4 regions of the Streptomyces sp. NPDC051243 genome follow, and region 1 is predicted to be linked to each of the others. Evidence: riboswitches for the same ligand, from Rfam matches in the RefSeq annotation. Region 1 holds a riboswitch; each other region holds the start of a gene.
What was found. A riboswitch is a leader RNA that binds a small molecule or an ion and turns the genes downstream of it on or off. The one in region 1 is predicted to bind cyclic di-AMP.

Region 1 (3,549 bases):
CTCGGTCAGCGGCGACTTCCGCCACGACCACTCGTGCGGTGCGCTGCGGCCGAACGGTTACTGCCGAATCAGGGTGATCTTCCTTCCGACGGCGAAGGGCACCCGCACCGGCGAGGTACACGTGACGGACAGCTTGGGCCGGACCCACACCGCCGCCCTGCTCGGCACCGGGGTGTGACCGGGGTTCTTCGACGCGCACCTCTTCTACAAGTGGGCCGAGCACCCGGCCCTCGACGGCCGCCCGGCGGTCGGCGACGACTGGGGCGAGGCGCTGGTGGAGGCCTTTCCCGGGCAGCCGCTGCGACTGGACCCCAAACGGCCTGGGTGGTGGACACTTCACGGTACGTGGCGCGCGAGGGCGGACTGCGCCGCACCCGTGAACTGGAACTCCACCACGACGCCCTCGACCGGCTGCACCGGCTGTACATGGAGTCAGGGGTGCGCGCTCCCGTGACGACACCGGGTACATGCGAAGGATCCAGCCGGAGTACGAACTCCGCCTGCGCGCTGGTGACTGACCGAGCGTCGGTCGCCCGGTACCCCTGGCCGTGCACAGGGAGCGCAGCTACCGTGATCGACCGGCCTCCGTACGGGAGAACGGCAGAAGGAGTGAGGGTGGGCGCAGAGGGGTCGGCACCTGTGCTGGTCACCGGTGGCAGCGGGTTCGTCGGCAGTCATCTGGTCCAACGGCTGCTGGAGCGCGGCTACGACGTCCACGCCACCGTGCGCGGCACGGCCGACGCGGCGAAGGTACGGCCGCTGCGGTTGATGCAGGAGGCGCATCCGGGCCGGCTGTCGCTGTTCGAGGCGGACTTGCTGACGCCGGGCGCGTTCGACGAGGCGATGAGCGGCTGCCGGGTGGTGTTCCATGTGGCATCGCCCTTCCGCGTGCCGGAGAAGATCAAGGACGGCCGCCGGGAGATGGTCGACCCGGCCCTGCTCGGCACGCGCAACGTGTTGGCGGCCATCGAGCGGACGCACACGGTCGACCAGCTCGTCCTCACCTCGACCGTGGGTGCGATCTTCGGCGATTACGCGGACGTCGCGGCCATGGACGACGGCGTGCTGTCGGAGCGGTACTTCAACACCACCAGCACGGTGGAGAACAACCCCTACCACTACGCCAAGACGGTCGCGGAGCGCGCGGCGTGGGACGCGGAGGCCGCCCAGGGCCGCTGGCGGATGGTGTCGGTCAATCCCGGCCTCATCCTGGGCCCCTCCCTCACGCCCGCCTCGGAGTCCGGCAGCCTGTTCCTGCTTCAGGAACTGTTCAAGGGCTACTTCTTCTACGGCGCCCCGGACTTCAGCTTCACCACGGTGGACGTGCGCGAGGTCGCCGACGCGCACATCGCAGCGGCGGAGAACCCGGCCGCGAAGGGCCGCTACATCCTCGCCGCCGCGGCCATGACGTCCTTCCACGAGATGTCCCGAATCATCCGGACCCGGCACCCCCGTGACCTCCGCCTCCCGCGCACCGCGCTCCCGCACTGGCCGGTACGCGTCCTGGGACCGGCCTTCGGGCTGAGCCAGGACTACATCCGCAAACACCTCGGCATCCGCTTCCGGGTGGACAACAGCCGCAGCGTGAACGAACTGGGCATCACATACCGCCCGATCGAGCAGACGCTCCTGGATCACTACGAGGCGTGGCGGAGCCAACGCGCCGCGAAGTGATCCAGGACCGAGATCCACCCCAAGCGTCGAAGGTCACAAAAACGTATCGGACATTTCACACGTCAACCTTCACGTGAGACACACAAGTTGGTTAGGTTACGCCTCAGGCCGCACGACGACCTCCGGCGATCCCCGCCGGGACGTGCGGCCTCCGCCGAGTCCGGTGCGCCCTCGGGGGCCACTGGAGCCGGGGACCCAACCGAACTTGGGGTGAATCGGCCCAACCGCCTTTCGAGGCAAGGGCCGTAGGGCACACCTTCCGGACAACCGCCCGAACCCGTCACCTAACCCGGTAGGCGGAGCACGGAAGGAGTACGTCGCCCATGGCGCCGGAACGAACCGCGCGTCCGGGGGCATTGAGCCTCCCCGGCATGCGCAATTCCGCACTCGCGTCGGCGGCCCTCACCTCTGTGGCCCTGCTGGCCCAGACGGCCAACGCCGCCCCCTCGGCGAGGGACGAGGCGCCGAGCCGCGAGGAGGTCAGCCGTCGGGTCAGCTCCCTCTACGACCAGGCCGAGTCCGACACGGGGACCTTCAACGCCACCCGCGCGGCGGCGACGGGACCCCGCAAGCGCGCCGACCGGCCGAGGGACGCCGGGCGCGGAGCCGCCGCAGGGGCCCGTGGCGAGGAGAGCAGGCGCGGCGACCCCGCCCTCGACAACGTCACCCGGCAGTGGTTCGACGCCGCCCGCTCGAAGGTGGGCCCGACCGTCCCGGCGACGCTGCCTAGCGACCGAATACCGGCCCGCCCCACCGGGACACGCCCCACACGCCCGACGGAGCGCACGCCGGAGGACCTCACCGACCGGGCACGGGAAGCCTCCCGCCGCGCGGCCCTGGAGCTCCCCGCCGGGCCGGTCGCCGAGCTGCCGTCCGCGCCGGCCACGGGGAGGGCGCCTCTGGGGGAGCTGACCGCCGGCCCCGTCGCCGCCCTGCCGCCCGCTCCGGAGGCACCGCAGGAGACCGACTGGAGCGCCCTGGACACGCAGAGCGCCTTGAGCACCCAGACCGCCCTCGCCCTGCCCGCCCCGACCGCCGAACCCACCGGCGGCTCGGCAGCGGACCCGCAGCAGCGGTCCGCACTGCGGACTACCAAGGAGCACAACCAGCGCAAGCTCGACCGGGCGCGCGAGCTGCTCTCCGCGTACATCACCCAGCAGAGCACGGCACTCACACCCGCTCCGTCCCAGCCCTCGGCCGAGACACGCTGGGAGGCCCTGCAGGACCTGGGACCGGCCGACCTGACCCCGGTCCCGGCCGACCCGGCGGCCCGCTCCGACACGGGCCGGCCCTTCTACACGAGCCAGACCCTGGACACGAGCCAGGCTCTCGTCACGAGCCAGGCTCTCGTCACGAGCACCGCCACCGCCTCCCCCACCCCCCAGGACACCCGAGCCGTGCGGGCCCTCGACTTCGCCCGCGCCCAGATCGGCAAGCCCTGCGTCTGGGGCACGACGGGCCCGGACGCGTACGACGGCGGGGGCCTCACCCAGGCCGCCTGGAAGGCCGCCGGCATCGCCCTCCCCCGTACCCCGCAGGAGCAGGCGACCGCCGGCCGCGGCATCGCCCTCGCCTACATCGAGCCCGGCGACCTGGTCCTCTTCCACGCCGGGCACGTCGGCATCTACTCCGGAAACGGCATGATGATCCACGCCCCCGGCCCGGGAGCGGTCATACGCGAGGAGTCGATCCACTTCGCCGGGGAGTCGGAGATCCACAGCGTGATACGACCTGCCTGACCGTGATACGACCTGCCTGAGAACAAGGGCCTCGTACTTCTTCGGGGCCCTATTTTCCCGCGCGGGACATGAACTGCGCTCCCCCTCCGTACAGTTGGCTCGCGAGCGAAGGCCGAGGGGGAACCGTGACATCAGC
Region 2 (3,549 bases), on a different contig from region 1:
GCATCGAGGTCAGGGCGGGGCTGCCGGAGGCCTGGGCCAGCGTCTCGTGGAACCAGCCGCCCAGGGAGCGCAGATCGTCGCTGTTACCCCGCCTGGCCCGCTCCTGGCCAAGCCTCACCAGGCCGCGCAGGACCTTCAGATGGGCCTCGGTGCGCCGCTGGGCGGCCCGGGAGGCGCCGAGCGGCTCCAGGAGGGTACGCATCTCCAGCAGGTCGGCGGCCTCCTGCTCGGTCGGCTCGGCGACGCACGCGCCCGCGTGCCGCCGGGTCACCACGAAGCCCTCCGCCTCCAGGGTGCGCAGGGCCTCCCGCACGGGGACACGGGAGACGCCGTAGCGGCGCGCGAGGAGTTCCTCGGTGAGCCGGCTGCCACGCTCGTAGACACCGGCGACGATGTCGTCCCGGATCGCCGTGCACACCGAGTGCGCCGGAATACGCATGACCGACCTCCGCCTTAATCCCCGTGAAACGTCGACGAATGACGTGTGTTCAGTGACTCTATTGCAACCGGCCGGAATTTCCGACGGCGGACCGGAATCCATGGATATTTTTTGGACAGCGGTTCGTGCGAAACACCGAAAGCCCCGGCCAGGAGAGCCGGGGCTTCGGGGAGCGGAGCCAGTGCCGTCGGACGACCAAGCGGGCATCGTCAGACGATCACGGGGATGGTGAGCCTCCACGCGGGTGGAAGTGGAAAGGGTCACACACGCGGGCGCGTGGAAGGCGTCACCTCCGCGCGCGTGGGAGTCGTCAGACCCCTCACGCGCGCGTGGAGGGCGTCAGAGGTTCACGCCGTGCGAGCGGAGGTAGGCGACGGGGTCGATGTCGGAGCCGTACTCCGCCGTCGTACGGGCCTCGAAGTGCAGGTGCGCCCCGGTGACGTTGCCGGTGGCGCCGGACAGGCCGATCTGCTGGCCCGGGGTGACCGTCTGGCCCACCGAGACGCCGACGGACGACAGGTGGCCGTACTGGGTGTACGTGCCGTCGTTCATCTTGATCACGACCTGGTTGCCGTACGCCCCGCCCCAGCCGGCCTCCACGACGGTGCCGGAGCCGACGGCGTGCACGGAGGTGCCGCTGGCGGCGTGGAAGTCGACGCCCGTGTGGCTGCCGGAGGACCAGACGGCGCCGCCGGCCTTGTAGCCGGTGGAGACGTACGAGCCGGAGATCGGGGCCACGTAGGACAGCAGACGCTTGCGCTCGGCCTCGCGAGCGGCGCGTTCCCTGGCCTCGCGCTCCTTCTTGGCCTTCTCCGCCGCCTTCTTGCGCGCGGCGTCCTCGGCGGCCTTCTTCGCCGCGGCGGCCTCCTTGGCCGCCTGCTCCTGGGCGTCGGCCTGGGCGTCGATCTGGTCGGCGATCGAGTTGTCGACGCTGATGACGGGTATGAGGCCGGTCTGTTCGGCGGCGGGTTCCGCGGCGAGTGCCGGGGCGGCCAGGGTGCCCATGACGCCGGTGGCGGTGAGGGCGGCGACGCCGGCCGCACGGGCCGTCGTGCGCTCGAACCGGCTGGGCCGGCGGTGCTTCCCGGTGGGGCGGTTCTTCCCGGTGGCGCAGGTGAACGCCATGTAGTGGCTGATCCTTTCCTTCCTTCTCGCCTACCGGGTTAGCTGACGGGTTCGGAGCAGGAAGGTCTCCTACGGACCCCCTCGCCTTCGCGCGGGCGTCCGATTCACCCCAGGGACTACGGGTGGGTCCCCGGCTCCCCTGGCTCGCGCCGTACGGGGACTCGGCGATGACTGTCCGGTGCCGCGGGCGCGGCGCACTGCCTGACGGACAGCCCGGAAGACGCTAAACGGGACATCTTTCAATCCCCAAATGGATCCCGGATTTTGTAGCGCATCCCACAGGCCAGACAGGCAACCTCTCCTCAATTCGGGCATAAAGGGGCCCTGGCGACTCTGTCGTCACCAGGGCCCCTACGCGCGCGCGGCGCCGTAATGCACCGTCTACTCGGCTGCCACCACGGTGACTTCGCCGATGCCGAGGGCCTCGACGGGCTCCCGGATCGCGGCCGCGTCGCCGACGAGGATGGTCACCAGGCGGTCCGCCGGGAAGGCGCTCACGGCCGCCGCGGTGGCCTCGACGGTGCCGGTCGCGGCGAGCTGCCGGTACAGCGTCCCCTGGTAGTCGTCGGGCAGGTGCTGCTCGACCTGGTCGGCCAGCGTGCTCGCCACGGACGCGGCGGTCTCGTACTTCAGCGGCGCGACACCGACGAGGTTCTGCACGGCGAAGTCCCGCTCGGCGTCCGTGAGGCCTCCCTCGGCGACGCCACGCAGTACCGTCCACAGGTCCTGCAGCGCGGGACCGGTGTTCGGGGTGTCGACGGAGCCGCTGATGGCGAGCATGGCCGCGCCCGTGCCGTCCGGGGCGGAGCGCAGGACCTGCCCGAACGCGCGCACGCCGTAGGTGTAGCCCTTCTCCTCGCGCAGGACCTTGTCCAGCCGGGAGGTGAGGGTGCCGCCGAGGCAGTACGTGCCGAGCACCTGCGCCGGCCACACGCGGTCGTGCCGGTCGGGGCCGACCCGGCCGATCAGCAGCTGCGTCTGGACGGAGCCGGGGCGGTCCACGATGACGACGCGGCCGGTGTCGTCCGCGGTCACCGGCGGGACGGGCCGCGGCTCGGCCGGGGAGCCGGTCCAGGCGCCGAGGGTGTCGCCGAGCAGGGCGTCGAGGTCGACGCCGGTGAGGTCGCCGACGACCACGACGGTGGACGTGGCGGGGCGGACGTACCGCTCGTAGAAGGCCCGCACGCCCGCGGAGTCGATGCCCGCGACCGTGTCCTCGGTGCCCTGGCGCGGCCGGGACATGCGCGAGGTCGCCGGGAACAGCTCCTTGGAGAGCTCCTTGGCGGCGCGGCGCGAGGGGTTGGCCAGCTCGTGCGGGATCTCGTCGAGCCGGTTGCGCACCAGGCGCTCGACCTCGGCGTCCGCGAACGCGGGCGCCCTGAGGGCGTCGGCGAGGAGGTCGAGCGCCTTGGGCAGGCGGGAGACCGGCACTTCGAGGCTGACGCGGACGCCTGGGTGGTCCGCGTAGGCGTCGAGGGTGGCACCGCAGCGCTCCAGCTCGGCGGCGAACTCCTCGGCGGTGTGCTTGTCGGTGCCCTCCGACAGGGCGCGCGCCATGATCGTGGCGATGCCGTCGAGGCCCTTCGGCTCGGCGTCCAGGGGCGTGTCCAGGAGCACCTCGACGGCGACGACCCGCTGGCCCGGGCGGTGGCAGCGCAGGACCGTCAGGCCGTTGTCCAGCTTGCCGCGCTCGGGCGCCGGGAAGGCCCAGGGCCGGGCCTGGCCGGCCTGGGGCTGCGGGTGGAACTCCATGCTGGCGAGCTCGGTCACTGCGCCGACTCCTCGTTCTCGTCGGTGGTCTCGGCGGCCTCGGCTGCGGTCGGCTCGTACACGAGCACCGCGCGGTTGTCGGGGCGCAGGCGGGCCTTGGCGACCGCCTGGACCTCCTCGGCGGTGACGTCGAGGACGCGCTGTACGGCGGTGAACGCGAGCTGGGGGTCGCCGAACAGGACGGCGTACCGGCACAGTTCGTCGGCGCGGCCCGC
Region 3 (3,549 bases), on a different contig from region 1:
CCTGAGCCGTCCTCGTCCTCGTCGGGGATCTGGTCGGAGTCGGCGACGAGCGCGACCCGCTCCAGGAAGTCCGCGAGTCCGCCGGAGGCCTCGCCCTCGCCCGACTCCTGCTCGAACTCCAGGGCCACGGCGGCGAGTTCCTGAAGGTTCTCGATACGGGTCTCGTCCTGGGGATCCGTGGAAGCCTGCAACTCGGCGAGATAGCCGGTCCGTTCGAGCACCGCCTCCAGGACGGTCGCCGGTCCCGCGCCGGACTCGACGATCGTACGGAGCTCCTCCATCAGCGTGTTGAACCGCTTGACGGCGTTGGTCGACCGCGCGGCCATGCCGTACGCCTCGTCGACGCGCCGCAGCGCCTGCGGGAAGCTGATCTTCTCGCGCTGGGAGAGAGCGTCGATCATCGCCTCGGCACGCTCGCCGATGCCCCGCTTGGGGACGTTGAGGATCCGGCGCAGGGGCACGGAGTCCTCGGGGTTGGCCAGCACCCGCAGGTAGGCCAGGACGTCCCGGACCTCCTTGCGCTCGTAGAAGCGAACCCCGCCGACGACCTTGTAGGGCAGCCCGACGCGGATGAACACTTCCTCGAAGACACGGGACTGGGCGTTCGTCCGGTAGAAGACGGCGACGTCACCTGCCTTCGCCTCGCCCGCGTCCGTCAGTCGGTCTATCTCGTCGGCGACGAACTGCGCCTCGTCGTGCTCGGTGTCCGCGACATAGCCGGTGATGCGCGCGCCCGCGCCCGCGTTGGTCCACAGGTTCTTGGGACGGCGGGACTCGTTGCGCTCGATGACCGCGTTGGCGGCGGAGAGGATCGTCTGGGTGGAGCGGTAGTTCTGCTCCAGCAGGATGGTGGTCGCGTCCGGGTAGTCCTCCTCGAACTGGAGGATGTTGCGGATGGTGGCGCCGCGGAAAGCGTAGATCGACTGGTCGGCGTCACCCACGACACACAGCTCGGCGGGCGGGACGTCGTACTCGCTGGGCGGCACGTCGACGGGGTGCTCGCGGGTGCCGACGAGCTCGCGCACGAGCGCGTACTGCGCGTGGTTGGTGTCCTGGTACTCGTCGACGAGGACGTGCCGGAAGCGGCGGCGGTAGTGCTCGGCGACGTCCGGGAAGGCGCGCAGCAGATTGACCGTCGTCATGATCAGGTCGTCGAAATCCAGCGCATTGGCCTCGCGCAGCCGCGACTGGTACAGGGCATAGGCCTGGGCGAGGGTCTTCTCGAAGCCGTCACTCGCCTGCGCCGCGAAGTCCTCCTCGTCGATCAGCTCGTTCTTCAGGTTGCTGATCTTGGCGCTGAAGGACTTGGGCGGGAACCGCTTGGGATCGAGGTCGAGATCCCGGCAGACGAGCGCCATCAGCCGCTTGGAGTCGGCGGCGTCGTAGATCGAGAAAGAGGACGTGAAGCCGAGCTTCTTGCTCTCCCGTCGCAGGATGCGCACGCACGCGCTGTGGAAGGTCATCACCCACATCGCGTTCGCGCGCGGGCCGACGAGCTGCTCGACTCGCTCCTTCATCTCACCCGCGGCCTTGTTGGTGAAGGTGATCGCGAGGATCTGCCCCGGATGCACATTCCGCTCGGCCAGCAGGTGGGCGATGCGGTGGGTGAGCACACGCGTCTTGCCGGAGCCGGCGCCGGCCACGATGAGCAGCGGGGTGTCCGAGTGGACGACGGCCGCCCGCTGGTTCTCGTTCAGCCCCTCCAGCAGCGCGGCCGCGTCGATGGCCGGCCGCGGGGCGCCGTCGCGGTAGTAGGCGTCCCGGTCCGGAGGCACGTCGAACTTCCCGCCGAACAGATCGTCCGGAACTGACTCCGGAGCGTGATCGTCCTCGGGCGGAGGCGGGGGTTCCTCCTCATGGGCCCGTGGGGCCTGGAGGTCCGCCAGGAAGCTGTCGTCAAAGAGGCTGCTCATCGCTCTCCGAGTCTAGGGCGCCCCACTGACAGCCCGCGGCCGACCCGAGAACATCGCCCGTTTCGACACTCCGCGATCTCCCCGCACACCCCGCCGGGACCCCTCTCACCCTCCATGACGCGCCCGTCACAATCCGCGATCGAAAACAGACGGAAGCCGCCCTCCACCCAAACAACACCAAAACCCGCCACACGCCCCCCAACCAACCACCACCGACGGCAAACAACGGCAAGGTCACGAAAATGTATCGGGCATATCGAACATCAACCTTCACAGGGGCCACACGAGTTGGCTACCGTGCCGGACAGGCCGCACGACCCCCACCGGCGAACGTCGCCGGGCCGCGCGGCCTCCGCCGAGTCCGGCACGCCACCGCGCAGCCGGAGCCGGGGACCCACCGAACCTCTGGGGTGAATCGGCCCGACTTCCCTCCCGGGAACGGCCGTAGGGCAACCCTTCCGAACCACCCGCCCGAACCCGACAGCTAACTCGGTAGGCGGAGCACGGAAGGAGTCGCCTCCCTTGGCGTCGCACCGCAAGTCGCGTCCCGCGGGTACGCGCGTAGCAGGCATACGGACCCCCGCCCTCGCCACGGCGGCCCTCACCTCCGTGGCCCTGCTGTCCCAGACGGCCAACGCGAGCCCCTCGACGGACGACAAGCCGAGCCTCGAAGAGGTCGAGAAGAAGGTCGACGACCTCTACCGCCAGGCGGAGTCGGCGACCGAGAAGTACAACGCGGCCAAGGAGAAGACCGCGAAGCAGCGCAAGCGCGTCGACACCCTCCTCGACGACGTCGCCAAGCGCACCCAGGAGCTCAACGAGGCGCGCGAGGAACTGGGTTCCTTCGCGGCCGCCCAGTACCGCACCGGGGCCGCCGCCCCCGACACGGCGACCTTCCTCCTGGCGGACACCCCGCAGGACTACTTCGACCAGACCCAGCTGATGGACCGCCTGACCGGCCGTCAGAAGCAGGCGGTCGACGACTACTTCACGCAGCAGTCCGCGACGATGAAGAAGCGCCAGGAGGCCGCCCAGAGCCTCGAGACGCTCACCGAGTCGCAGAACGACCTGCAGACCGCAAAGACCACGGTCCAGACGAAACTGTCCGACGCGCGCGAACTCCTCTCCAAGCTGACGGCGGAGGAGAAGGCCCGCCTCGCCGCGATCGAGAAGCGCAAGCAGGAAGAGGCCGCCCGCAAGGCCGCGGAGCTGGCCCGCCAGCAGGCGGAGGCGGAGGCCGAACGCGAGCGCCAGGAGGCCGCGGCCGCCCAGCAGCAGGAGAGCACCGAGTCGCCGTCCGACTCGAGCACCTCGGACTCGTCCTCCCCGGCCACGGACTCCTCGTACGCTACCAAGGCCGAGAAGGCTTTGGCCTTCGCCCGCTCCCAGATAGGCAAGCCGTACGTCTGGGGCGCCACCGGCCCCGACTCCTACGACTGCTCCGGCCTCACCCAGGCCGCCTGGAAGGCCGCCGGCGTGGACATCCCCCGCGTCACCTACGACCAGGTCAACGCCGGCACCACGGTCTCCCTGGCCAACGCCCAGCCCGGCGACCTGATCTTCTTCTACGACGACGTCACCCACGTGGGCATCTACATCGGCAACGGCATGATGATCCACGCCCCCAAGCCGGGCG
Region 4 (3,549 bases), on a different contig from region 1:
GCCCGGCCCTTTCCGTGCGCACCGACGAGCGGCGCGGCACCGAGTGGACCTTCGAGGCGTACGAGACCGAGGGCGAGGAGCTGCGGCTGCGGTTCCGGGACGGCGGGCTGGGCATCACCCTGCACTACCGGATGCGCGACGACGTCGTGGAGCGCTGGGTGACCCTGGACAACCAGGGGCCCGACCTGGAGCTGCTGCGCGCCGACTCCGCCACCTGGACCCTGCCCGAGCGCGAGGACTGGCGGCTGTCCCAACTGCACGGACGCTGGGCCGCGGAGTCCCGGCTGACGCAGTCGCCCCTCACCTACGGTGAGAAGGTCATCGGCAGTCGCCGCGGCCACACCGGGCACCCGCTCCTGCCCTGGGTCGCGCTCGACACCGACGCCACCGAGGAGCGCGGCGAGGTGTACGGCTGCGCCCTCGCCTGGTCGGGGTCCTGGCGGATCGCGGTGGCCCAGCTGCCGGACGCGCGCGTGCAGATCACCGGCGGGGTCGGGTACGACGACTCGGGTCTGCTGCGGCTGGCGGCGGGGGAGTCGTTCGTGACCCCCGTCTTCGCCGGGCTGTGGAGCGACGGCGGCTTCGGGGGCGCGAGCCGCGCCTGGCACGCCTACCAGCGCGCCCATGTCATCCCCGACGCCGATCAGGACCGGCCGGTGCTCTTCAACTCCTGGGAGGCGACGGAGTTCGACATCTCCGAGGAGCGGCAAAGGGCCCTCGCGCGACGGGCCGCCGCGATCGGCGTGGAGCTGTTCGTCGTCGACGACGGCTGGTTCGGGGCGCGCACCAGCGACCGCGCCGGGCTCGGCGACTGGACGCCCAACCCGGACCGCTTCCCGTCCGGCCTCAAGCCCCTGGCCGACCATGTACACGGCCTCGGCATGCAGTTCGGCATCTGGGTGGAGCCGGAAATGGTCAATCCGGACAGCGAGCTCTACCGGGCCCACCCGGACTGGGTGCAGTACCAGACCGGGCGAAAGCGGACGGAATTCCGCAATCAGCTCGTATTGAACCTGGCCCGCCAAGACGTCCAGGAATACCTCTGGAACCGGCTCGACGAGATCCTCTCCAGCGCTCCCGTCGACTACGTGAAGTGGGACTTCAACCGCTGCTTCAGCGATGCGGGCTGGCCCGGTGAGCCGTACCCGCAGCGGCTCTGGGTCGACCACGTCCGCGCCTTCTACGCCCTGTTGGACCGGCTCCGCGCCGCCCACCCGGGCGTCGCCTTCGAGTCCTGCTCGGGCGGGGGCGGCCGGATCGACCTCGGCGTGCTGAGCCGTACGGACCAGGTGTGGACGTCCGACAACACCGACCCGCTCGACCGGCTCGCCATCCAGCACGGCTTCAGTCAGATCCACCCGGCGCGGGTCATGGCCGCCTGGGTCACCGACAGTCCGAACGACCAGCTCAACGGCCGGGCCAGCTCGCTGCGGTTCCGTTTCGTGAGTGCCATGGCCGGGGTGCTCGGCGTCGGCGGAGACCTCACGCAGTGGACCGAGGGGGAGCTCGCCGAGGCGCGGGAGTGGGTGGAGCTCTACAAGGAGATCCGGCCCGTCGTGCAGCGTGGCGACCTCTACCGGCTGCGGCCCCCGCGCGGCGGGCTGAGTGCGGTGCAGTACGCGCTCGGTGACGAGACGGTCGTCCTCGCCTGGCTTCAGGCGCAGAGCTACGGCGAATCCGTACCGGCGCTGCGGCTGCGTGGGCTCGACCCGACAGCATCGTACGAATGCCGCGAAACGGGCGAAGTTCACCGAGGTGCCGTATTGCTGCATCACGGACTGCGCACCAACCTGCGCGGCGACCTTGATGCGACAGTTATCCGCCTGCGCCGCATCTAGGGGTTCTGTCCGAATTGACGCCTTCATTCCAACTCGCTCTGAAGCAAAGGAAGCTGGAGCGGAGTCGCGTGAGGAGCGTCATATTCGTGACCGTGCGTCGCCCGTCATGTTCATGTAATTCCCCTGCTTTTCAAGGGGTTTTGAGTCGGGCGGCGCATCAATAATTCACGCAGGGTGACCGAGAATTCCCACAAGGGATCAACAGGAACGCATTCGGACGGAACCTCTCACTTGTTCCCGTGCGTCTTCCTCGCTTACGTTCGCCACCAATCCGGACGGACGCCGAATCCTGCCGCCGACCGGAGCCCGCGCAAACTCACCCGACCATGGCAGGAGCGGGGGACCCACAGGTAAAACCGCCTGTTCCGGTCTCCGGAACAGGCTTGGGGTCAAGTCGCGTCCCGACGCGGCCGGGCATCTCCAGCCCGCACCCGACAGCTCACCTCGCAGGCGCCGGAGAGGAATTCGCCATGCCCGCGAAGGGTAAGCACCGCCGCCCGAAGTCCCTGCGCTTCACCCGCTCCATAGCCGTCGCCGGAACCGGCGGAGCCGCTCTCGCCCTCCCGCTCATCGGAGCCACCGGCGCCCATGCCGCTCCCGCGCAGTCCGTTTCCGGAAAGGCCGTTCAGACACTTCCGGTCGCTGAGAAGAAGGCGGCCGAGAAGAAGGCCGCAGAGAAGAAGGACGCGGCTCGGAAGACGGGTGTGCGGACCTATTCGGTGCAGGTCGGCGACTACCTTTCGAAGATCGCCGACGAGCAGAACGTCAGCGGTGGCTGGAAGAAGCTCTACGCCGACAACCGAGAGGCCGTCGGTTCGGACCCGTCGCTCATCCACCCCGGTCTGAAGCTCACCATCGGTGGCAAGAAGGCCGCGACGAGCACCCCCAAGTCGTCGCCCTCTTCCCCGTCTTCCTCTTCTTCGCCCTCGAAGTCGTCGGATTCCTCGGATTCTTCCGCCGCGAAGTCCTCCGCGACCAAGACGACCAAGGCTGCCCAGAGCGCCGGGGCGACCAGCACCGCCAGTGGCTTCAGTGCCCCGCTGTCCTCGGCCGCCGTCGGCACCGCGTACAAGGTGGCGGGCAGCATGTGGTCCAGCGGCTACCACACCGGCGTCGACTTCTCCGCTCCGACCGGCACCTCGCTGAAGGCCGTGGGCGCGGGCACCGTCGTCTCCGCGGGCTGGGCCGGCGCGTACGGCAACCAGGTCGTCATCCGGCTCGCCGACGGCTACTACGCCCAGTACGCCCACCTGTCCTCGCTCTCCGTCTCGGCCGGCCAGACCGTGACCGCGGGCCAGCAGATAGGCCTCTCCGGATCGACGGGCAACTCGACCGGCCCGCACCTGCACTTCGAGATCCGCACCACGCCGGACTACGGCTCGGACGTGGACCCGGTCGCCTACCTCCGCTCCAAGGGTGTCGCCATCGGCTGATCCCCCGCCGACCCTCCCCGCTCGAGGCTCCTCTCGAGCGGGGGCGGACCCCACGCCTGACACGCTGCCGCAGGCCGGACCCCGATCCCCGGGTCCGGCCTTCGGTGTGTCCGGGCTCGATCGGTCGTGAGCGCCGCATTGCGTTCGTGTGGCGGGCATGTCCGGAGTGTCGACAGGAGGGGAGGCGGGAAGGCACAGTGATCGGCGCAGCACTGCAAGCGCTTTCTGCTGCCCGCGTCAACTCCCCTGTCCGGCGGGGGCGGTGACAAGGCATCGGA

Region 2: linked by a shared signal. The riboswitch ahead of ACIBAG_RS33760 (M23 family metallopeptidase) and the one ahead of ACIBAG_RS02975 (C40 family peptidase) in region 1 are both predicted to bind cyclic di-AMP.
Region 3: linked by a shared signal. The riboswitch ahead of ACIBAG_RS43160 (NlpC/P60 family protein) and the one ahead of ACIBAG_RS02975 (C40 family peptidase) in region 1 are both predicted to bind cyclic di-AMP.
Region 4: linked by a shared signal. The riboswitch ahead of ACIBAG_RS20000 (LysM peptidoglycan-binding domain-containing M23 family metallopeptidase) and the one ahead of ACIBAG_RS02975 (C40 family peptidase) in region 1 are both predicted to bind cyclic di-AMP.

The regions. Positions count from the first base shown of each region.
Region 1 is NZ_JBITES010000001.1:677,025-680,573, forward strand. It holds gene ACIBAG_RS02965 (choice-of-anchor D domain-containing protein) at 1-178, shown strand, start outside; gene ACIBAG_RS02970 (NAD-dependent epimerase/dehydratase family protein) at 616-1,674, shown strand; cyclic di-AMP (ydaO/yuaA leader) riboswitch at 1,817-1,989, shown strand; gene ACIBAG_RS02975 (C40 family peptidase) at 2,046-3,413, shown strand.
Region 2 is NZ_JBITES010000015.1:136,373-139,921, forward strand. It holds gene ACIBAG_RS33755 (GntR family transcriptional regulator) at 1-439, opposite strand, end outside; gene ACIBAG_RS33760 (M23 family metallopeptidase) at 779-1,564, opposite strand; cyclic di-AMP (ydaO/yuaA leader) riboswitch at 1,578-1,741, opposite strand; gene ACIBAG_RS33765 (M16 family metallopeptidase) at 1,946-3,334, opposite strand; gene ACIBAG_RS33770 (M16 family metallopeptidase) at 3,331-3,549, opposite strand, start outside.
Region 3 is NZ_JBITES010000025.1:127,294-130,842, forward strand. It holds gene pcrA (DNA helicase PcrA) at 1-1,913, opposite strand, end outside; cyclic di-AMP (ydaO/yuaA leader) riboswitch at 2,257-2,427, shown strand; gene ACIBAG_RS43160 (NlpC/P60 family protein) at 2,436-3,549, shown strand, end outside.
Region 4 is NZ_JBITES010000007.1:318,838-322,386, forward strand. It holds gene ACIBAG_RS19995 (alpha-galactosidase) at 1-1,838, shown strand, start outside; cyclic di-AMP (ydaO/yuaA leader) riboswitch at 2,146-2,304, shown strand; gene ACIBAG_RS20000 (LysM peptidoglycan-binding domain-containing M23 family metallopeptidase) at 2,309-3,271, shown strand.